3 regions of the Rhizobium sp. EC-SD404 genome follow, and region 2 is predicted to be linked to each of the others. Evidence: predicted binding sites of a transcription regulator. Region 2 holds the regulator's gene; each other region holds the start of a gene.
The links. The regulator LexA, encoded in region 2, represses DNA repair genes until DNA is damaged. The targets are predictions, from matches to a motif close to TGTTCNNNNTGTGTTCNG.

Region 1: a site for LexA is predicted at 4,847-4,864, ahead of def (peptide deformylase). Genes of this name have one in related genera too.
Region 3: a site for LexA is predicted at 1,859-1,876, ahead of GC125_RS04445 (ImuA family protein). Genes of this name have one in related genera too.

What each region holds. Positions count from the first base shown of each region.
Region 1 covers NZ_LR701459.1:3,464,635-3,472,434, reverse strand. The annotation lists gene GC125_RS17595 (GNAT family N-acetyltransferase/peptidase C39 family protein) at 45-1,154, shown strand; gene GC125_RS17590 (RimK family ATP-grasp domain-containing protein) at 1,154-2,608, shown strand; gene GC125_RS17585 (ribokinase) at 2,617-3,531, opposite strand; gene GC125_RS17580 (DNA recombination protein RmuC) at 3,600-4,748, opposite strand; gene def (peptide deformylase) at 4,956-5,480, shown strand; gene fmt (methionyl-tRNA formyltransferase) at 5,535-6,470, shown strand; gene truA (tRNA pseudouridine(38-40) synthase TruA) at 6,470-7,213, shown strand; gene GC125_RS17560 (adenosine kinase) at 7,294-7,800, shown strand, end outside.
Region 2 covers NZ_LR701459.1:2,183,765-2,191,564, forward strand. The annotation lists gene GC125_RS11210 (ComEC/Rec2 family competence protein) at 1-1,426, shown strand, start outside; gene lexA (transcriptional repressor LexA) at 1,420-2,151, opposite strand; gene GC125_RS11220 (molybdopterin molybdotransferase MoeA) at 2,250-3,467, opposite strand; gene moaC (cyclic pyranopterin monophosphate synthase MoaC) at 3,470-3,973, opposite strand; gene trpC (indole-3-glycerol phosphate synthase TrpC) at 3,970-4,779, opposite strand; gene trpD (anthranilate phosphoribosyltransferase) at 4,814-5,839, opposite strand; gene GC125_RS11240 (peptidylprolyl isomerase) at 5,865-7,736, opposite strand.
Region 3 covers NZ_LR701459.1:727,664-735,463, forward strand. The annotation lists gene GC125_RS04440 (long-chain fatty acid--CoA ligase) at 1-1,641, opposite strand, end outside; gene GC125_RS04445 (ImuA family protein) at 1,916-2,761, shown strand; gene GC125_RS04450 (Y-family DNA polymerase) at 2,790-4,247, shown strand; gene GC125_RS04455 (error-prone DNA polymerase) at 4,244-7,516, shown strand; gene GC125_RS04460 (OpgC family protein) at 7,546-7,800, opposite strand, start outside.

The sequences.
Region 1 (7,800 bases), 1.3 Mb from region 2:
AAAGCAGCCGTGCCCCACACGGCGCACCTTTTGGAAGTGTTCCCATGTCCGCTCTGCGGATACGTCCCGCCACCCACGATGACATCGATGCCCTTCTCGCCATCGAAAATGCCGTCTTCACCACGGACCGGATTTCAAGACGCTCCTTCCGCGCGCTGATCAACCGGCCGACGGCCGAGACGATCGTCGCGCAGGACGAGGCAAGCCGCATCGTCGGTTATGCGATGCTTTTGTTTCGCAAGGGCACCGGCCTCGCCCGCCTGTATTCGATCGGCGTGGCGCCCGACGCAAAGGGACAGGGTGTCGGCAAGGCGCTGCTCGCCAAGGCCGAGGAGGCCGCCAAGCAGCATGATCGCTTCCTCCTGCGCCTTGAGGTGCGCGAGGACAACATGCCGGCGATATCGCTCTATAAGCGGTCGGGATATCGCCGCATCGGCGTCTACGAGGATTATTACGAGGACCACAGCCGCGCCTTGCGCTTCGAGAAGCGCCTGCGGGACGACGAGCATCAGGACTACGAAACGCCGTTTTACGAGCAGACGACGGATTTTACCTGCGGCGCCGCCTGCCTCAACATGGCGCTCGCGCGCTATGTTTCGCGCGATTATCTGGATCCGGTCTGGGAAATCCGCTTCTGGCGCGAAGCGACGACGGTCTTCATGATGTCGGGCATGGGCGGCTGCGAGCCGTTCGGCCTCGCCGTCACGGCCCATGCCTATGGGCTCGAGCCGGAGATTTACGTCACCGATACCAACGTTCTATTCCTCGACACGGTCCGAAACCTGGAAAAGCGCCAGGTCATGGAACTGGCCCAGCGCGATTTTCGGCGTCGGGTGGAAGAGGCAGCCATTCCCGTCCTCAATTTTGCCGCTTCGCTGCATACGATCCGGGCTGCGATCGAACGGGGCCATTCGGCCATCGTCTTGATCTCCGGCTATTACATGTTCGGCAAGAAGGTGCCGCACTGGGTGCTCGTGCATGGTGACGATGGTCGGCACCTGATTCTCAACGATCCGTGGGTGGAAGAGAAAACGTCCGAGACGGCGTCGGACGCGTCCAACCTGCCGGTTCCCTACGACATATTCGATCGCATCACCCGTTTCGGCCGCTCCAATCTGCGCGCCGCGGTGATCCTGAAAGGCAGACGTACCTGATGTTCAACTGGGTGATCCTGTCGTCCCGCATGAACGATATCGATCATGCGGCGACCTCCCACAAAGTGCTTGCGACCCGCGACTACCTCGCGCGGCCCGAGCTGTTCCGGGGCTCCCGCCCGAACATCATCAACCTGGCGCGATCCTATCGCTATCAGAGCCGTGGCTATTACGCCTCGCTGCTCGCCGGCGCGCGCGGCCAGCGCGTGATCCCGTCGGTCGAGACGATCATCGACCTGTCGGCGCGCAAGCTCTACGAAAACGCGATCCCCGAGCTCGAGGATACGCTGAACAAGGTTTGCGCCAAGGCAGGCGAGCGGCCAACCCGGCTCAACATCTTCTTCGGCTATACGGCCGACCAGCGCCTGGAACGCTTCGCCCGCCTCGTATTCGACTGGTTTCGCGCGCCTTTCGTGGAAGTCACGATCAAGGACAATGGCGCATGGCTGTCGATCCCGAAGGTGGCGCTCGGCTCGGTGACCAAGCTCTCCGACAAGGAGCGCGCCTTCTTTTTCGAATGCCTCAACCGCTACACGGGCCGGCAGTGGCGCGACGCCAAGGCCAAGACGCCAGCCAGATACACCTTCGCCACCCTCGTCGATGCCAATGAAGCGCTGCCGCCATCCTCGATATCAAGCCTGAAGCACTGGGCGCGCATCGCTGCGCGCATGGGCGTGGAAGTGGAGCCAATCGGCAAGCGCGACCTGTCGCGGCTCGCCAACTACGATGCGCTCTTCATCCGCGAAACGACGTCGATCTCCAACCACACATATCGGTTCGCGCGCCGTGCCCAGCAGGAAGGCATGCCGGTCATCGACGATCCGGTGTCGATGATCCGCTGCACCAACAAGGTCTATCTCGACGAACTGATGGCCGGGAACGGCATTCCCGTGCCGAAGACCGTTATGATCGCCGGCACCGACGATCTGCAGCGCGCCGCCGATCTTCTTGGGTTTCCGATGGTTCTCAAGATCCCGGACTCCTCGTTCTCGCGCGGCGTTTCCAAGGTGGGGTCTCTCGCCGAGCTGAAGACGCTCGCAACGACCTGGCTTGAGGATTCCGACCTGCTGCTGGCGCAGAAATTCATGCCGACGGACTATGACTGGCGCATCGGCGTGCTCGGCGGAAAGCCGCTGTTCGCCGTGCAGTACCTGATGGCCAAGGAACACTGGCAGATCATCAAGCACGATACCGGCGGCAAGCCTTTGGAAGGCGGCTTCCGGGCCTTCTCGCTGGCATCTGCGCCGCCGCTGGTGGTCGACACGGGCCTGCGGGCCGCGCGCTGCATCGGCGACGGGTTCTACGGCGTCGATCTCAAGGAAACCGACGACGGCGTCTTCGTGATCGAGGTCAACGACAACCCCAACCTCGAACATGGCGTCGAGGATTTTGCCGAGAAGGACGAAGTCTGGACCCGGCTGACCAACTGGTTCCTGGAGCGCCTCGACAATTGAACGGGGGTTTATCGGCTATCGGCTAGCGCGGCATCGACGTCCGAGTGAAGCGGGATCGAGGGCTGGGCGCCGGGCTTGAGGCAGGCGAGGCTGCCGGCAACGGCCGCGCGCCTGAGAGCCAGCTCGAAATTCAGACCGGCATCGAGGCCGGTTGCGAGATAGCCGCAGAACGTGTCGCCCGCGCCGACCGTGTCGACGGGCTTGATCGACAGCCCCTGCACGCGATGCATCCGGCCCTCGTGAAAGGCGATCACGCCTTCGGCGCCAAGCGTCACGATGATCGTCTGGTGGCGGTCTCGGCTCATGGTCTGCATCGCATCCTTACGCTCAGCCGCAGACTGGTCTTTTGCCCGGCAGAGCAGCGCGAATTCCGTTTCATTGGCGATCACGATGCCGGCCAGCGGCGCGAGCGCGATCGCATCCTCGGTCAGCGGGGCGACATTGAGGATGCTGCGCACACCCTGTGCCTGCGCCGCCTGCAGCGCCGCTTCGATCGCAGGCGCTGGTATTTCCATCTGCAGAAGCAGCGTATCGTGCTTGCCCATCCGGTCGACGGCAGCTTTCGCCGCATCCGCGCCGACTTCTCCATTGGCGCCGGCGACGACCACAATGACATTGTCGCCATCTTCGGCTCCGACCAGAATCGAGGCGATGCCGGTAGCGCCTTCGACATGGGCGATGGCGCTGAGATCGGTCTTAGCGGCGGCCAGAAGTGCAAGCGCTTCTTCGGCGAACGCATCAGCGCCGACGGCGCCGACCATCGCCACTTCGGCACCGGCGCGCCTTGCGGCCAGCGCCTGGTTTGCGCCCTTGCCGCCGGCCGCCGTGGTGAAGGCAGTGCCGGCCAGCGTCTCGCCCGGTTTCGGCAACCGCGCCACGTTGGCGATGAGGTCAATGTTGATGGAGCCGACGACGGTGATCATGCCCTGACTGTCTCCCGCTTGAATGCGCCGGCCACTCTGCCTTTTTCGGTCGAGCCGGCAAGGGGGTGTCAGTCTTCTTCCACCACGCGCAGCCGCAACGATCCTGTGCGGCTCTCGACCGCATGGGTCGGCTCGGTGGCTGGCTGCGCAGTGTCGGCACCTGGTGCTTCCAATTCCAGCGCTTCGATCCGCGCGCCGCGCCTCGCCAGCTTGTCGGTCGAGGTGACGATCTGGTCGATGTCCTTCTGCGTCTGGCCGAAATGGGTTTGCAGGCTGCGCACGCGCTGATCCAGCCGCGTCAGATCGATCATCAGCTTCGCCACTTCGCCCTGGATGAGATGCGCCTGTTCGCGCATGCGCTGGTCGCGCAATATCGCCTGCACCACTTGGATCGACAGCATCAGGAGCGAGGGCGATACGATGACCACGCGGGCTCGATGGGCACGCTGGACGATCTCCTCGAAATTCTCGTGGATCTCGGCGAAGATCGATTCCGACGGCACGAAGAGAAACGCCGTATCCTGCGTCTCGCCCTTGATCAGATATTTCTCCGAAATAGCCCTGATATGAACGTCCATGTCACGGCGAAACTGCTGAGCGGCCGGCTTCGCCGCGTCCGCATTCTCCGCCGCGCGGATGGCATGCCACGCTTCGAGCGGGAACTTGGCGTCAATGGCCAGCGCCGGCTGGCCGTTCGGCATATGGATCAGGCAGTCGGGCCGTTGATTGTTGGAGAGCGTGGCCTGGAACGTATAGCTGCCCATCGGCAGCGCATCGGCGATGATCGTTTCCATGCGCGACTGGCCGAACGCCCCGCGCGTCTGCTTGTTGGACAGGATTGCCTGCAGCCCGACGACATCCTTGGCAAGCGACTGGATGTTGTTCTGCGCCGTGTCGATGACGGCCAGACGTTCCTGCAACTTCGTGAGATTCTCGTGCGTCGAGCGCGTCTGTTCGGTGAGCGTCGTTCCCAGGCGCTGCGTCATGCCGTCGAGCCGTTGCTGGATCGACTGGTTGAGTTCCGCCTGTCGTGCGCCGAAAAGCTCCGCCATCGTCGCCATGCGACCCTGCATTTCCGATTGCGCCTTGAGGATTTCGGCAAGCCGCTGCTCGCTCTCCTCCGCCGCATGCACCAGCTCGGCGCGCTCCGCACGGCGCGCGGCAGCGCGCCAGATCCAAACGATGGCCAGCACGGCGAGCGCCGCCGCAAGCGTCATCCCGATGCTGACGTCGTAGGCGCCGATCCGGAAAAGCGGCTGTGAAAGAAGGGCTAGGTCGATCATGGCCAAATCCTACATCAATTCGGGGCCTATGCCAGATCAAAACATGAACATCGTAACCGGTTTCCATCGGCAAGGGATTTGAGCCACACCTGACACAAGCGGAAGATTGACGACAAAGCCGGCGATGCTTAATTGCCGGGCATGACCATTAAGCCACTTATCCTTCTTCCCGATCCCGTGCTGCGCCAGCACTCCGAGCCGCTCGAACGCGTCGACGGCGATGTACGCCGGCTCGTCGATGACATGCTCGAAACCATGTACGATGCACCGGGCATCGGACTGGCCGCCATTCAGATCGGTGTTCCGCGCCGCCTGCTTGTGATCGATGTCGCGAAGGACGAGGAGGGGCGCCAACCTCAGATCTTCATCAATCCCGAGATCCTCGCATCCTCAGACGAGCGCTCGGTCTATGAAGAAGGCTGCCTTTCCATTCCCGATTACTATGCTGAAGTCGAACGGCCGAGCCGCGTCACGGTTCGCCATCTCGACATCGACGGCAAGGAGCGCACCGTCGAGGCCGATGGCCTTCTCGCCACTTGCCTCCAGCATGAACTCGACCATTTGAACGGCGTGCTCTTCATCGACCATATCTCGAAGCTGAAGCGCGATATGGTCGTGCGCAAATTCACCAAGCTCGCCAAGTCACGGCCTGACTCGGCCGTCTAGGCGCCGCCTCACCGCTGGCCGGCGTCCACGACCGCCATGCAGGAAAGAGATCCGATGCCGTTGAAGATCGTCTTCATGGGAACGCCGGAATTCGCGGTGCCGACGCTCGCCGCCCTGGCGCAGGATGGACACACCATCCTTGCCGTCTATACCCAGCCGCCCCGGCCCGGTGGCCGCCGTGGTCTCGCTCCCGTCAAATCTCCCGTGCACCAGCAGGCGGAGCTTCTGGGCTTCGAGGTACGCTCGCCGGTGAGCCTGAAGAGCGCCGAGGAACAGGAAGCCTTTGCGGCGCTGAAGCCCGATGTCGCGGTGGTGGTCGCCTATGGGATGCTCTTGCCGCAGCCGATCCTATACGCGCCCTATCACGGCTGTTTCAACGGCCATGCGTCGCTGCTGCCGCGTTGGCGCGGTGCGGCCCCCATCCACCGGGCAATCATGGCCGGCGATGCGGAGACCGGCATGATGGTGATGAAGATGGATGTGGGCCTCGATACCGGCCCCGTTGCCCTCACCGAGCGCGTGACGATCGAGCCCGACATGACCACCGGCGAACTCCACGATCGCATGATGGTGATCGGCGGCAGCCTGATGGCCCGTGCGATGAAGGCGTTGGAGGCGGGGACGCTGACCCTGACCCCGCAGGTGGAGGAGGGGACCACCTACGCCCGCAAGATCGACAAGTCGGAAACGCGGATTGATTTCTCCAAATCCGCGGCAGACGTCCACAACCACATCCGCGGGCTGTCGCCGTTCCCAGGCGCGTGGTTGGAAGCTGAATTTTCCGGCAAGCCCGAGCGGGTGAAGGTGCTGGCATCGCGTCTTGCCGAAGGCAGCGGCGCGCCGGGCACTGTCCTGGATGACGACCTGACCATCGCCTGCGGGCAGGGCGCGGTACGCCTCGTGAAATTGCAGCGCGCCGGCGGAAAGCCGTTGGCGGCGGACGATTTCCAGCGCGGCGGACGCATCGCGAAGGGCACGGTCGTGTCGTGATGCCACGCTACAAGCTGACCATCGAATATGACGGCACCGATTTCGTCGGCTGGCAGCGCCAGGACAATGGTCGCACCGTTCAGGGCGCTATCGAGGCGGCGATCCTCGGCTTCAGCGGAGAAACGGTTGCGGTGAAAGGCGCCGGGCGCACCGATGCGGGCGTCCACGCGCTCGGCCAGGTGGGTCACGTGGATCTGGCGCGCAACTGGCCGGTCGAAACCGTCCGAAATGCGGTGAATGCGCATCTGATCAAGGCCCGCGATGCCGTCGCGATCCTCGCCGTTAACCTGGTTACGGAAGAGTTCGATGCGCGCTTTTCGGCGCTGAAGCGGCACTATGTCTACCACATCGTCAATCGTGCGGCACCGCTGACCGTCCTTCGTGATCGCGCCTGGCGCGTGCCGCGCCCGCTCGATGCCGAAGCGATGCACGAAGCTGCGCAGCGCCTCGTCGGTCGCCACGATTTCACGACCTTCCGCTCCGTCCAGTGCCAGGCGAAGAACCCGGTGCGCACGCTCGACCGGCTGGATGTGTTTCGCAACGGTGAAACGATCGAGATCCACGCGTCGGCCCAGAGCTTCCTGCACAACCAGATCCGCTCCTTTGCGGGATCCCTCAAGCTCGTCGGCGAAGGCCGCTGGAACGCTGATACCATGACCGCGGCGCTTGAAGCGCGCGACCGCAAGAAATGTGGCCCTGTCGCACCGCCCGACGGGCTCTATTTCTCAAGCGTCGACTATTGAACCCATCGCTGCTTTCATTCGAACCGCAGCACCTCTAGAACAGCGGGCGGCCCGCTTCTCCAACAGTCCCGGAACCCTTCATGTCTTCCATCGACGTCCTGTGCATCGGCAATGCCATTGTCGACATCATCGCCCGCTGTGACGATGCTTTCCTCAACGACAATGCCATCATCAAGGGCGCGATGAACCTGATCGACGCTGAACGGGCTGAAACGCTCTACGCGCGCATGGGTCCGGCGGTGGAAGCCTCCGGTGGCTCGGCCGGCAACACGGCGGCGGGCATCGCAAGCTTCGGCGGCAAGGCCGCTTTCTTCGGCAAGGTCGCCAGGGACCAGCTCGGCGAGATCTACGCGCACGACATCCGGGCCCAGGGCGTGCATTTCGAGACGGCACCGCTCGCCTCGCCACCGCCGACGGCACGCTCCATGATCTTCGTCACGCCCGATGGCGAACGCTCGATGAACACCTATCTCGGCGCCTGCGTCGAGCTTGGCCCGGACGACGTGGACGAAGCCGTCGTCGCATCCGCCAAGGTCACCTATTTCGAAGGCTATCTCTGGGATCCGCCCCGCGCCAAGGAAGCGATC
Region 2 (7,800 bases):
GGCGTGGATCATGGTGGTCGTCATGCTGGTCGCGGTGCTGCTCGATCGGGCCGCGCTGACTATGCGCAACGTCGCGATCGCGGCCTTTCTCATCCTTCTCGTCACGCCGTCGGCGGTGACATCGCCCGGTTTCCAGATGTCTTTCGCGGCCACTGCGGCCCTCATCGCCGCCTATGGCGGCTGGGCCGCGCGCAACAAGAACAAGGCTCCGGAGTTCTCCAGCGCCAAACCGGGCTTCGTCTGGCGCTGGACGGGGCTGATCCTCGGCTTGGCCGTGACCTCGCTGATCGCCGGAGCCGCGACGGGGATATTCTCCGCTCACCACTTCCACCGCATGTCGAGCTACGGGATGATCGCCAATGTGATCGCAATGCCCGTCATCTCCATCATCGTCATGCCGTTCGGCACCCTTGCGCTCCTGACGATGCCGTTCGGCCTCGACGCGATCTTCCTCACGATCATGGGTGTTGGTCTCCAGGCGGTCATTGCCATCGGCCATCATGTCGCCGACTATGGCGACGGTTTTGCTACGGGTCAGATTCCGGGTGCCGTCACTGCGCTTCTGTCGCTGGCGTTGCTCATTCTCGTCTTTGCCCGAACATGGCTGCGAAATGTCGCGATGATACCCGCGTCTGCCGCCGCGCTGATCATGGTGTCCGACATACGCGCCGACCCGCCATTGCTGCTGATCGCAGAGGACGGCCGCTTGGCCGCGATCTTGCGCGATGACGGCTTGGCCACCAACCGTGCGCGTCCGAGCAGCTTCATCTTCGATCAGTGGGCGACGGCAACCCGGCTGGAGACCCATGTCCCGCCAATCGTCGTTGTCGATGCACAGGCTGACCACACGTCAACCCAGGCGCCTGCCGAGCCGGTCGAGGGCGAAGCCGAAATCGACCCCGCCATTGCCTACGGAATGATGCGTCAGGCGATCCGCGAACTGAGTGATGGGCAAATAACAGGCGTGTTCCAATGCCGCCGAGGTGCGTTTTGCGTGGCTCGCATGGAAAACGGCACAACGATCGCCTGGCTGGAGGAGCCGGCCTATGTCGGCCCCGCATGCGACATGACCGATATCGCGATCATTCCGATACCGCTGTCGATGCGCGAATGCCGGTCGGGCGCGACGCTCTTCACCGCCCGCACATTGCGTGAGACCGGCGCAATCGCCGTCTACGCTGAAACGAGGGGAGACGGATTCGCGGCGAACGAAGCGCGTGCTGCAGGCAATGGGCAGAGTGCACACCTTGACCAGCAGCCGACGTTCCGCTTCGAGCAGTCTGCCGGCCGGATGCGCGCTTGGACGCGACACCGCTACTATGACTGGAGAACGGGAAGTTTTGCCGAGCCCGGCACGGATGGCGCCTCTTCCGTCAACACGAACATGAGCGGAGACGGAAGAGCTGCCGATAGCCTGGATCAGTGATAGCGCCGAATGAGCCCGACGAGCTTCCCCTGGATCTTGACGCGATCCGGGCCGAAAATCCGCGTTTCATAAGCCGGGTTGGCGGCCTCGAGCGCGACGGATGCACCTTTGCGACGGAAACGCTTCAACGTCGCTTCCTCGTCGTCGACCAGAGCCACGACGATGTCGCCGGGATTGGCCGTCGAGGAGTTCTTGATGATGACCGTGTCGCCGTCGAAGATGCCGGCTTCGATCATCGAATCGCCCTTGACCTCGAGCGCGTAATGTTCGCCGCCGCCGAGCATGTCCGGTGGAACGGCAATCGAATGGGTATTGTTCTGGATGGCGGAGATCGGCACACCCGCCGCGATACGGCCCATGACGGGCACGCTGATGGCGCGATTGTCGTTGTCGCGCGGCATCTCGCTCTGGCGGCGCTCGGCTGCAATCTCGGGCTTCGGCGTCTTGCCAAGCGATCCTTCGATGACACTCGGCGAAAAGCCGCGACGCTGCGGCACTGCCGCGTTGTAGCTGTCCGGCAGCTTGATGACTTCCAGCGCACGCGCACGGTTCGGCAGACGGCGAATGAAGCCGCGTTCCTCTAGCGCGATGATGAGGCGGTGGATCCCCGATTTAGACGCGAGATCGAGGGCTTCTTTCATCTCGTCGAAAGATGGCGGTACGCCGCTTTCCTTCAGACGCTCATGGATGAAAAGAAGCAGTTCCTGCTGCTTACGCGTCAACATCGGCTGCTTGGGCCCCCGCTCGATCGGATGGAAACAAATGTGGAACACACTTTATCTGTTCCTTTTGTGTTCCGCAAGTCCGCCAGGGAAAACCGTGGCTAGATCCGTCGCAAGACGATCGCCCGCACGGTGTCTCCCATCTTGGCGGCGGGGGCAAATGGTTGCCGGATGACGAGGCCGTCCGCCTCGGCGAACACGCGCATCATGGAGGAATCCTGCTTGGTGGCAGGGGTGGCGACCAACTTTCCGTCCGCCCGTCGGCGCATCGCCGCGCGCAGATAATCCTGGCGCACGTCGTTTTCGGCGAGGTCGACATCCAGAACCGCATCCACCATCTGCAGATGATGGGCGCGGCCAGCGAGCTTTGCGATCAGCGGCGTGAGGAAGACGTAAGAGCAGACGAGGCTCGAAACCGGGTTTCCGGGCAATCCCAGAACATGCATCGGGCCGATGCGGCCGCTCATCAGAGGTTTGCCGGGGCGCATGGCGATCTTCCAGAACGCCAACTCAAGGCCGCGCGATTCCAGCACGTTGCGAACGAGGTCGTGATCGCCGACCGAGGCGCCACCAAGCGTTACGAGGATATCGGCGCCTGCCGCCTGTGCGGCATCGATCGATCGATTCAGGGCATCCTCGGTGTCGGCGGCGATGCCGAGGTCGATCGGGTCGCCTCCTGCTTCCTTGACGATCGCAGCGACACCGAAGCTGTTGGATGCGATGATCTGATCGTCTCGTGGGTCCGCGCCCGGCTGCACGAGTTCGTCGCCAGTCGCGAGGATGGCGACGCGCGGACGACGATGAACGGGCAGGGAAGGGAGGTTCATGGCTGCTGCCAGTGTCAGCCGGCCGGCATCGAGCATCGCGCCCTTGGCAATGACCGTTTCACCCCGGTGGAAATCGAGGCCTGCACGCCGCACGAAACGCCCGGACTGGACAGGCTCTAGAACGTCGATCCGGTTTGCGTCGAGGGGCCTTGCGTTTTCCTGGATGAGAATCGCATCGGCACCGTGCGGAACCGGCGCGCCGGTAAAGATGCGGACGGTCTCGCCGCGTCCGATGGCGCCTGGGAAACCATGGCCGGCGGCCGATTCGCCGATGACGGTGAGCGTGGCGCCTGGTTCTGCCGTATCGGCTGCAATCACGGCGTAGCCGTCCATGGCGGAGGCGGGAAACGGAGGTTGATCGCGCCTCGCGATAAGTGGTTCGGCGAGCACGCGGCCCCACGCGGCATTCAAAGGCACATTCTCGATATCGTCGATCGGTCGAGCGTCAGCGAGGATCAGCGACAGTGCATCATCGACGGGCAGCAGCGCCATGGTCAGGGTGCCCCGTCATTACCCGGAAAAGTCCAATCGCCGGACTTGCCGCCCGTCTTCGACAGCAGTCGGATACCGGTGATTTCCATCGCTTTGTCGACCGCTTTCGCCATATCGTAGATGGTGAGGCAGGCAACAGACACGGCCGTCAGCGCTTCCATCTCGACGCCTGTGCGGCCCGTGAGACGCGCCATGGCCTCGACACGCAGGCCGGGCAGGGTATCCGCTGCCTCGATCGTTACAGACACCTTGGTCAGCATCAGCGGATGGCAAAGCGGGATGAGGTCGGCAGTCCGCTTGGCAGCCATGATGCCGGCAATGCGCGCCGTGGCGATGACGTCGCCCTTTGCAGCGCTGCCCGATTGAATGAGAGCGAGCGTTTCCGGGGCCATCTTCACGAAGCCTTCGGCGATGGCGACACGCTCGGTCTCGGCCTTGCCGCCGACATCGACCATGGTGGCACGCCCGCGTTCGTCGAGATGTGTGAGCCGCGGTTCGTCGCTCATTGCGCTGCCACCTGAAGTTTGCCCGTAAGCAGCGTCTCCGTCGCGCCGGCGACATCGTCGATGCGCATCAGGCTTTCGCCGACGAGGAACGTGCCGATACCGGCGCGCTCGAGACGCAGGCAGTCCTCATGGGTGAAGATGCCGCTTTCGCCGACAAGATGACGACCGGCAGCCATCGGGGCGAGGCGCTCGCTGGTTTCGAGCGACACGTCGAAGGTGCGCAGATTGCGGTTGTTGATGCCGATGAGCGGTGAGGTCAGCACCAGCGCGCGCTCCATTTCAGCCTCGTCATGCACTTCGACAAGCACGTCCATTCCGAGATCGGTCGCCGTATCGTGAAGCTCGAGGGCCATGGCATCGTCGAGACAGGCCATGATGACGAGGATGGCATCGGCGCCCATCGCCCGGGCCTCAAAGACCTGGTACGGCTCGAAGAGGAAATCCTTGCGGATGACTGGCAGCGTCGTCGCAGAACGGGCAGCGACGAGGAATTCCGGCGCGCCCATGAACGATGGGGTGTCGGTCAGAATCGACAGGCAGGCCGCGCCGCCCGCCTCATAGGCTCGGGCAAGCGCCGGCGGATCGAAATCGGCGCGGATGAGACCCTTGGACGGGCTGGCCTTTTTGATCTCGGCGATCAGAGCGAACTGACCATGAGCGCGTTTCTCCTCAATCGCGGCCAGGAACCCGCGCGGCGCGTCGACATTCGCAAGCGCTGCCTTCACCTCTGCAAGCGGCCGGGCAGCCTTGGCGGCAGCGATCTCTTCGCGCTTGTAGGCTTCGATGCGGGTCAGGATATCGCTCAACGCCTCATTTCCTTCATATCAAGCCGCTTCTTCATCATGCCGCGGCCGCGTGGCGCTGCGAGACCGCAACGAGCCGCTCCAGCACGGCAAGCGCCGCGCCGTCGTCAATCGATTTCGCCGCAAGCTCCAGACCTTCCGCAACCGTCTCTGCACGGCCGGCAACCACCAGCGATGCGCCGGCATTCAGCAGCGAAATCTCGCGATAGGCATCTTTCGAGCCGCGAAGAACTGCCTGCAACGCCTTTGCGTTATGCGCTCCGTCCGCGCCTTTCAGCGCATCGATCGACACGCGCTTCAGGCCGAGTTCTTCCGGCTCGATCGAGAAACGCCGGATCGACCCGTTCTCCAGGGCAACGATATCCGTTCGCCCCGTGGTCGTCATCTCGTCGAGACCATCACCGTGGACGACCCAGACGCGCTCCGATCCGAGATCCTTCAGCACCTCGGCCAGCGGCTCCAGCCATTCCGGCGCGAAGACGCCCAGCAACTGCCGCTTGGCGCCGGCGGGATTTGACAGTGGGCCGAGCAGATTGAAGATCGTTCGGGTGCCGAGTTCCACACGCGTCGGGCCCACATGGCGCATCGCGGCGTGGTGGGCGGGGGCGAACATGAAGCCGATGCCGGCTTCCTCGATGCAGGCCGCGATAGCCGGCGCCTTGAGATCGATCGCAACGCCGAGCGCCATCAAGGCGTCCGCAGCACCGGATTTAGACGACAGCGCGCGGTTACCGTGCTTGGCGACGGGAACGCCGCAGCCCGCCACGATGAAGGCCGCGCAGGTGGAGACGTTATACGTGCCGGTTCCGTCGCCGCCCGTGCCGACGATGTCGATCGAATCGGCGGGCGCCTCGACGGTCACCATTTTGCTGCGCATGGTGGTCACGGCGCCGACGATCTCGTCGACCGTCTCGCCGCGCACCCTGAGCGCCATCAGGAACCCGCCGATCTGGCTCGGTGTGGCATCGCCGGACATCATGATGTCAAACGCCGCCTTGGCGTCGTCGCGCGACAGCGGGACACCGGACGCGGCCTTGGCGAGGTAGCTCTTCATGTCTGCCATCACGGCATCCCCCGATGTCGCGTCTTTAAAAGCCGAGCGCCTGCGTGCCGAGCTGCTGGTTGATCCGCACCGGATATTCCGCCTGCAAACGGGTCACGAGCTGGTCGAGCAGATCGTCGCCGCCGCTGCGAGCAATGGCGGTCCGCTCCTGGTCGGGGATCGCCTTCGATGCGGAGATTGCTACCTCGTTGACGCGCATGACGATCTGGCCTGCGCCATCCGCGTCCTGCGCGGTCGCCACGTGGCCACCAGGACCGGCAAAGGCAGCCGCGATCGCCTCCGGCCCGAATGTGGGGTTCTCGCTGTCGCGCTGGAGATTGTATTCCGTGCGCACGTTCGTGCCGAGTTCCGTCGCAATATCAGCGAGCGGCGTGCCGTCGGCTACGGAAGCGCGCAGTTCTTCGGCGCGGGCAGCGAGTGCCGCTGCGCGCTGTTCCGCCTGCAAATCGGTAACGACATCGTCGCGCACTTCGTCCAGTGTGCGGTCGCGGGCCTCTTCAATGTCCAAAACCTCGAAGAACACGTAGCCGTCAGAGCCGAGATTCAGCGGCTGGGCCTCGATGCCGATCTCAGTTTCGAACGCCTGGGCAAGAAGATCCTGCGATTGGGGCAGATCGCTCAGCACGTCGCCTTCGGGTGTGCGCCCCGAGCGGTCGACCGCTTCGACGACGACCGGCTCCAACTGCTGTTCGCGTGCAGCCTCCTGCACGGGTAGGCCGCCCGCGCGTGCATCTTCATAGGCGTTGAACACATCGAACAGCGTCTGCGAGGCTTCTGCCACTGCGAGGTCTTCACGGATCTCCGCTTCGACGTCCTCGAAGGCTGTTTCCTCGCCACCCTCGATCGTGGCGACGCGCAGGATGACTGGACCGAAGGGGCCGTCGACAACATCGGTGACGCCGCCCGCTGCCTCGACGGCAAATGCCGCTTCCGCCAGCGCCGCGTTGGTCATTTCAGTCCGGGCAAACGTGCCGATGCGCACATCGGCTGCACTGCGGCCAGCTTCGGAAACGATTTCGTCGAACGGCGTTCCTTCGGCCAATTCTGCCGCTGCGGCTTCTGCGGCCTCGCGATCCGGGAAAACCAGTTGATCCAGCGTGCGTCGCTCGACGCTCGTATAGCGTTCAGGATTGTTGTCGAATTCCGCCCGCACGACCTCGGCATCGATGGCTTCCGGATCGGCGATGTCGCTTGCGGTCAGCGTCACATAAGCGATGCTGCGATATTCCGGCGCCGTGTAGCGGCTGCCATTGTCTTCGAAATAGGCGGCAAGTTCCTCGTCCGTCGGCTCGCCGATCGGATCGATCATGCTCTCGTCGACGATAAGATAGTCGACGGTGCGTGTCTCGGCTCGATGGCGGCCAAAGGCGTCGAGCAGCGTGTCGGGCAGTTCGAAACCGTCGGCCAGAGCCTCCACGACCTGCGTGCGCACAGCAACCTGCTCGCGATTGCGGATATAGTCGTCTTCGCTCATGCCGACATTCTGCAGCACCGCGGCAAAGTTTTGGCGGCTGAACTGGCCGTTGATGCCTTGGAATGCGGGGTCCTCGGCAATCAGCCCGGCCAATCGGTCCTCCGAAAGCCCGAGCTGCATGTCGCGCGCCTGCTCATCCAGTGCGGCACCGGCGACCAGCTGCGAATAAACCTGATTCTCGATGCCGAACGCGCGCGCTTGTTCGGTCGTGATCCGGGTGCCGAACTGTTGCGAGAGGAGGGAGAGTTGGCGATCGTATGCAAGCCGGAATTCCAGTGCGGACACTTCGGTCTCGCCGACCGAAACCACCGTGTCGCCACCGCCCGAGAACATCGCGCCGCTGACGCCCCAGACCGCGAATGACGCGACGAGCAGGAAGAACAGGACTTTGGCGACCCAGGTCTGGGCGCCCCTTCGCAGCATTGTCAGCATTTCTTACCCGATCATCCTCTTGCTTTCACGCGGATGCGCGCTGTTCTAGCCGCGT
Region 3 (7,800 bases), 1.5 Mb from region 2:
GCGGAACTCCACGTATTTCGGGCGCTTGTAGTTCGTCAGGCCTTCGGCGCAATGCTTCTTCACGTCGTCTTCGGTGAGGGACGGATCCTTCTTGACGACGTAAAGCTTCACGACTTCGCCGGAGTGCTCGTCGGGTAGGCCGATGGCTGCCGCTTCGACGATGCCCGGATGGGACACGGCCACTTCCTCGACCTCGTTCGGATAGACGTTGAAGCCGGAGACGAGGATCATGTCCTTCTTCCGGTCGACGATCTTGGTGTAGCCGTCCTCGTCCATGTAGCCCATGTCGCCGGAGCGGAAGAAGCCGTCCGGCGTCATCACCTTGGCGGTCTCGTCGTCGCGCTGCCAGTAGCCCTTCATGACCTGCGGGCCGCGGATGCAGATCTCGCCGACGTCGCCGATGCCGAGATCCTTGCCGTCCTCGTCACGGATCGCGATCTCCGTGGAGGGCAGGGGCAGGCCGATCGTGCCGGTGAATTCGGCGCGGTCGAAGCGGTTCGCGGTGGCGACCGGCGATGTTTCGGAGAGGCCATAGCCTTCCGAGATCGGGCAGTTGGTAAGCTGGTGCCACCGTTCGGCAACCGGACGCTGCACGGCCATGCCGCCGCCGAGCGTCAGAATGAGGTTGCTGAAGTCCAGCTTCTTGAAATCATCGTTGTTGAGCAACGCGTTGAAGAGCGTGTTGAGGCCCGGGAAGATGTGGACCTCATACTTTGCGAGTTCCTTCACGAAGCCCGGAATGTCACGCGGATTGGGGATCAGGATGTTCTGGGCGCCCTGGTCGATGCCCATGATCGCGTTCACCGTCAGCGCGAAGATGTGGTAGAGCGGCAGCGCGCAGACGAAGATCAGCCGATCCGGCCGCTCCTTGTTGAGGAACGCCGCCTGCAGCCAGAGATTGATCTGGGCACCGTTCGACAGGACGTTGGCATGGCTGAGCACGGCGCCCTTGGAAACGCCGGTCGTGCCGCCGGTATATTGCAGGAACGCGACGTCGTCCGGCTTGACCTTGGCGGGGACGAGCGTCTTGCCCCGGCCGTCCGCCAGGGCCGCCTTGAAGGGTGTATGGCCGGGCAGATTCCACGCCGGCACCATCTTCTTCACCTTGCGAACCACGAGGTTCACGACGTGGCCCTTGAGGCCCATCATGTCGCCCATGGTTGCCACGCAGACATGCTTGACGTCGGTCTTGGCGACCACTTCCTGCAGCGTGTGGGCGAAGTTTTCCAGGATGATGATCGCCTTTGCGCCGGAATCCTTCAGCTGATGCTGCAATTCGCGTGGCGTGTAGAGCGGGTTGACGTTGACGACGACGAAGCCCGCACGCAGCACGGCTGCGATCGAAACGGGGTTCTGCAAAATGTTCGGCATCATCACGGCAACGCGGTCGCCCTGTTTCAGGCCCTTGCCTTGCAGCCAAGCACCGAGCGCGGCGGAATGGGTGTCCAGATCGGCATAGCTGATGGATTTGCCCATGCAGGTGAATGCCGGCCGCTCCGCATAACGCTTGCATGCGGTTTCGATCAACTCACCGATAGAGGCATAGGCCAGTGGCCCAATATCGGCCGGAGTGCCCGGTGGATATGAGTTCAGCCAGATCTTGTCGGGGTTCTGGTCGGTTGTCCTGATATTTTGTTCCACGATGCCCTCCCGGTATCTTGTGGTCTTTTAGGCACTTCCTCTCAAACCTTCCGCGCCGTCCCACGCTGGTTTGAAAGGCTAGCAGGATTTGTAGGGCATGGCACCCCGCGCCCTCCGCGCTAATTGATATGACTTTGACGTAAACGTCGCTCGTACGCAACTGTCTCAAACATGGCCGGTGTGGGTTGTTGACTCTTTGTGGAAGCTGAGTCCTAAATAGAACATAACATGAACATTAGATTGACCCCAAACCGACGATCGAGCCTTGGTTTCCATGTCCTCCACCCTTTCTCAGCTCAAGCGGCAACTGGCTGCACTGGAACCGGCGCGATCGCCGGGGGAGAAAGGCTTTACGCTCGGCCTCGACCAGGTCGATGCGGCCTTGGGCGGCGGGCTTCCGCGGGGGTGCCTGCATGAAGTCTTTGCCGGCAATGTGGGCGATGCCGGTGCAAGCGCCGGGTTCGCGCTTTCGCTTGCCCTGCGCGCCGCCGGTGAGGGACGTCACATCGTCTGGGTACGGCATGCTCTTGCCGTGCTGGAGCAGGGCGATCTCTATGCGCCCGGTCTTGCTCAGTTCGGCATCGATCCGGACAGGGTTCTGCTGATTTCGGCAAAAAGCGAGACAATGGTGCTGCGGGCGGGACTTGAGGCCTTGCGGTCCCCGGCCCTTGGCGCCGTTCTTTTGGAAATCTGGGGCAAGGCAGGGTTTCTAGACCTGACAGCCAGCCGCCGCATGATGCTGGCGGCCTCACGTTCCGGCGTGACCGGCTTCGTCCTGAGGGCGGCGGGGCAGCCGCAGCCCAGCTCTTCACTCACCCGATGGCAGGTAAGGGCGGCACCCTCGGTGGGGCTTGCGGCCGGGGCACCGTCCAATCCTGTCTTCGACATTCTTCTGGACCGTCATCGTGCCGGCATTGCGGGCGGGCGCTGGCATTTGGAGTGGAACCGTGACCGCAAAAGCTTCGACCTTTCCGCAACACAGCCTGCCCGTTTCGACGAGCCCCTCGCTGCACCCAAGCGCCGCGCCGCAAAGCCGCTTTCTGGCTCTGTGGTTTCCCTTCCTGTCGACCGACCGGCTGCATCGCCAGAAGACCAGAAGCCCTTCCGCAAGACGGGCTGAAGACGCGCTGACAGAGAAAAGCGGCAACCTGTCTAAGCCTCTCGTCACCGTCGAGAAGGTGAAGGGCGCACTTCGCCTCGCCGCCACCGACAAGGCGGCACGGGCGCTCGGCCTGTCGCCCGGGCTCACTCTTGCCGATGCACGAGCGCGCGTGCCCGATATCGAAGTGTGCGAAACGGCGCCGGAAGCCGACCGGCGCATGCTCGAACGGCTCGCCGATGCCTGCGACCGCTTCACGCCGCTCGTCGGTTTCGATGGCAAGGCCGGTCTTCTGCTGGACATTGCCGGCTGCGTCCACCTTTTCGGTGGCGAGGCGGCCATGCTGAAGGAAATCGCAGACAAGTTCGAAACGGCCGGCTTCAAGACCTTCGCCGCGATCGCGTCGGCGCCGGATACGGCACGCGCAATGGCGCAGTTCGGGTTCGGCGGCATCGTTGCCGGCGGCAGTGAAGAGCAAGCGGTGCGGCCGTTGCCCGTGGCCGCCCTTGGTCTTTGCGCAGAGACCGAAAACGGGCTCGCCCGCGCCGGGCTCAGGAGCATCGGCGATGTCGCGGCGCGTCCGCGCGGGCCGCTCGTTGCGCGCTTTGGTCCGGAACTCGCCTACCGGCTCGATCTCGTGATGGGTCGTGCACGCTCGTCGATCACGCCGCGCCGCACGGTCGGCGACATCATCGTGGAAAAGCGGTTCGGCGAGCCGATCGGCTACGAGGAAGACATTCGCGCGTGCCTGCGCCACCTCGCGGGGCAGGCGGGAGAGCTTCTTCAGGAGCGCGGCAAGGGCGGCCGGCTCTTCGAGGCGGCCTTCTTCAGGGCCGACGGAAAGGTTACGCGCATACCGGTGGAAACGGCGCGGCCCTCGCGCGATGCTGCTGCGCTGATGCGCCTTTACGATGCCAAGCTGGAGGGGCTTGCCGATCCCCTCGATCCCGGCTTCGGCTTCGATCTGATCCGCCTCTCGGTGATCTTCAGCGAAACGCTCGTTCCCGAGGCGCAGGAGCTTTCGTCGAAAGGCGTTCCGACCGAAGAGGCGAGCGAATTGGTGGAGCGGTTGAGCGCACGGTTTTCGCCCGAGCAGGTGGTGCGCTTCGTCTCGCGCGACACGCATATTCCCGAACGTGCCGCCGAAGCCATTCCGGCATTGTCGTCGGAGCAGTCGGCGATCACCTGGGTGGTGCAGGAGAGTGGCGAGCCACCCTTGCGGCCGCTCTTTCTCTTTACGCCGCCCCATGCGATCGACGTCACCGCCTCGGTTCCGGATGGCCCGCCGCATCGCTTCTTCTGGCGCCGGGTCGAGCATGCGATCGTCAAGGCGGAAGGCCCTGAACGCATTGCGCAGGAATGGTGGCGCGATGCCGGACAGGCCATGACGCGCGACTATTTCCGGCTCGAGGACACCGCTGGTCGGCGGTTCTGGGTCTATCGCGAAGGGCTCTACGGGGTGGAAGTCACCAATCCTCGCTGGTTCCTGCACGGGATCTTCGCATGATGCGTTATGGCGAACTTGCGGTTTCCACCAATTTCTCCTTTCTGCGCGGGGCCTCCCATCCGCATGATTTCATCATCCGCGCGCTGGAACTCGGCCATGCCGGCATCGGTATCGCCGACCGCAACACGGTAGCAGGCGTCGTACGCGCCTATAGCGCCCTCAACGAGTTGAATGCCGATTACGCCGCTCAGTACGGAAAGGGTGCCAAGCTCGATTTCAAGCTGGTCGTCGGCGCCCGGCTCGTCTTCGCCGACGGCACGCCGGATATCCTCGTCTATCCGGAAAACCGGGCCGGGTGGGGAAGGCTTTGCCGGCTTTTGACCAAGGGCAAGATGGGCGACACGAAGAAAGGCGATTGCGTCTTGAGCTTCGCCGATCTTCTGTCGCTTTCGGCCGATCTTCTGTTCATCGTCATGCCACCCGACCAGCTGGACCAAGTGGAGGCGACGCTCGCGCAGCTTTCGCGGACCGCACCCGGCTCGGTCTGGCTGGGCGCCGCCATGAGCCGCCGCGGGGATGACCGGCGCCGCCTCGTCGCCTTGAAGTCCCTGGCCGATGCGGCGCGCGTGCCGCTGATGGCACTCAATGACGTGCTGTATCACGCTCCCGAACGCCGGCCCCTGCAGGATATCCTCACCTGCATTCGCGAGAAGACGACGATCGAGGCGGCGGGTCGGCTGCTTCAGGAAAATGCCGAGCGCTATTTGAAGCCGCCGCACGAGATGCAGCGGCTGTTTCGCGATTGCCCAGAGGCCATCGGCGAGACCACGGACTTTCTCGCCCGCATCGATTTTTCGCTCGATCAGTTGAAATACGAATATCCCGAAGAACCGGTGCCGCCCGGCAAGACGCCCCAGGGCTGGCTGGAGGAGCTCACCTGGAAACATGCCGGCTGGGTTTACCCCGACGGCGTTCCGCCCAAGGTGGAAGCGCTTTTGAAGCAGGAATTCGCGCTGATCGCGAAGCTCGATTACGCGCGCTACTTCCTGACGATCCACGATATCGTGCAGTTTGCGCGCAACCGGGGCATTCTGTGCCAGGGAAGGGGGTCAGCCGCCAATTCGGCGGTGTGTTTCGTGCTCGGCATCACCTCGGTCGATCCCGCGACCAGCAATCTTCTCTTTGCGCGCTTCCTGTCGGAAGAACGCCGCGAGCCGCCGGATATCGACGTCGACTTCGAGCATGAGCGGCGCGAAGAGGTGATCCAGCACCTTTACAAGCGCTATGGACGGCTGCGCGCGGGCATCGCCGCGACCGTCATCCGCTATCGGCCGCGCAGCGCCATCCGCGAGGTCGGCAAGGTTTTCGGTCTCACCGATGACGTGACGGCCAGGCTTGGGGGCATGGTGTGGGGCAGTTTCGGCGACAGCATTCCTGAAAACCATGTGCGGCAGGCGGGGCTCGATCCCCATAACCCCGTCATCGCCCGCGCGCTCGATTTCGCCCGCCAGCTTCTCACCTTTCCGCGCCATCTCTCCCAGCATGTGGGCGGTTTCGTGCTGACCAACGGGCGGCTCGACGAAACGGTGCCGATCGGCAATGCGGCGATGGAGGACCGTACCTTCATCGAGTGGGACAAGGACGATATCGACGACCTCGGGCTGATGAAGGTCGACGTGCTGGCGCTCGGCATGCTGACCTGCATTCGCAAGTGCTTCGACCTGATCCGGCTGCACGAGGAAAGGGATCTCGATCTCGCTGCCATCACCCACGACGACGGTGTCTACGGCATGCTGCAGAAGGGCGATTCCATCGGCGTCTTCCAGGTGGAAAGCCGGGCGCAGATCAACATGTTGCCGCGCCTGAAGCCGAAGGAATTCTACGATCTCGTCATCCAGGTGGCGATCGTCCGGCCCGGGCCGATCCAGGGCGACATGGTCCATCCCTATCTTCGGCGGCGCGATGGGCTGGAGGAAGTGAATTTTCCTTCGCCCGCGCCACCGCATGATCCGGACGAATTGCGGCACGTTCTTGAGCGCACGAAAGGTGTGCCGCTGTTTCAGGAACAGGCGATGCAGTTGGCGATCACCGCGGCGGAGTTCACGCCGGACCAGGCCAACGGCTTGCGCAAGGCGATGGCGACCTTCCGCCACAACGGCACGATCGGCCGTTTCGAGGAAATGATGGTGGATGGCATGGCGCGGCGCGGTTACGACCGGGCCTTTGCCGAGCGCTGCTTCGCGCAGATCAAAGGCTTCGGCGAGTACGGATTTCCGGAAAGCCATGCGGCTTCCTTTGCCCGCCTGGTTTACGTGTCCGCCTGGATCAAACACCACTACCCGGCGGTCTTTGCCTGTGGCCTCCTCAATTCGCAGCCCATGGGGTTTTATGCCCCGGCGCAGATCGTTCGCGATGCGCGCGAGCATGATGTCGAAGTGCGCCCGGTGGACGTCAATTTCAGCCATCACGACAACACGCTCGAGCGGGCGGCGAACGGCAAGCTCGCCCTGCGCATCGGCTTTCGCCAGATGGACGGTTTTCGCGAGGACTGGTCGGAAGCGCTCGTTTCACGGCGTGGCCGTGGCTACACCAGCATCGAGGCCTTGTGGCACACGGTCGAGCTCGAACATCGCGCACTGAAAGGCCTGGCCGATGCCGATGCATTCCGTTCGATCGGGATCGACCGGCGTGACGCGCTGTGGGCCGTGCGGCGGTTGCCGGAAGATCGGCCGCTACCGCTCTTTGCAGCCGCCGCACAGCAGGAGCTCGGGCTTGAACAACCGTCCCGCCTGCCGCCCATGCCGCTCGCCGAGCAGGTGGTCGCCGATTACCAGACCGTGAAACTCTCGCTCAAGGCGCATCCGATCGCTTTTTTGCGCGAGCGCTTCCGCAAGGAAGGCATCATCTCCTGCGCCCAGACGGCGGACATGCCGGATCGCGCTTTCGTCAAGGTTGCGGGGGTGGTTCTGGTGCGACAGCGGCCCGGCAAGGGCAATGCCATCTTCATGACGCTGGAAGACGAGACAGGCGTCGCCAATACGCTGCTATGGTCGCGGCTTTTCGATCGCTACCGCCGCGCCGTGATGAGCGCGAAGCTTGCCTTGGTCGAAGCCCAGATACAACGAAGCAAGGAAGGCGTGGTGCATCTGATGGTTACTGCTGTGCATGACCGAACCGGTGATCTCGCGACGCTTTCCGATGTCCATTCCGCCAGCATCGAACTGTCACGTGCGGATGAAGTCACCCGGCCGAATTACGGCCGCCAGGGCGAAGGCGGCCGACATCCGCGCAATGTGCGGATCATACCGAAGTCGCGTGACTTCCACTGATCCGCAGCCACGAATTGGCGGTGGGCGACTTACTTCGTCGGCATCCTGACGCCTGTCTTCGCGCTTGCAGGGGCAGGTGTCACTGCCATCGTGTTGCCGATAGCAGCAGCGTCTGCCGTGCCGAAGAACCGATCGCGCTCGCGCCAGATCGCCGGCAAGGCAAGAAGGCCGATCGACACCACGGCGATCACCGTCTTCGTCAGCTGCGACAGCTCCGGCGTGCGCTGGTCCATATAGTAGACAGCATAGACGATCACGACGTGCCAGACATAGACCTGCAGCGA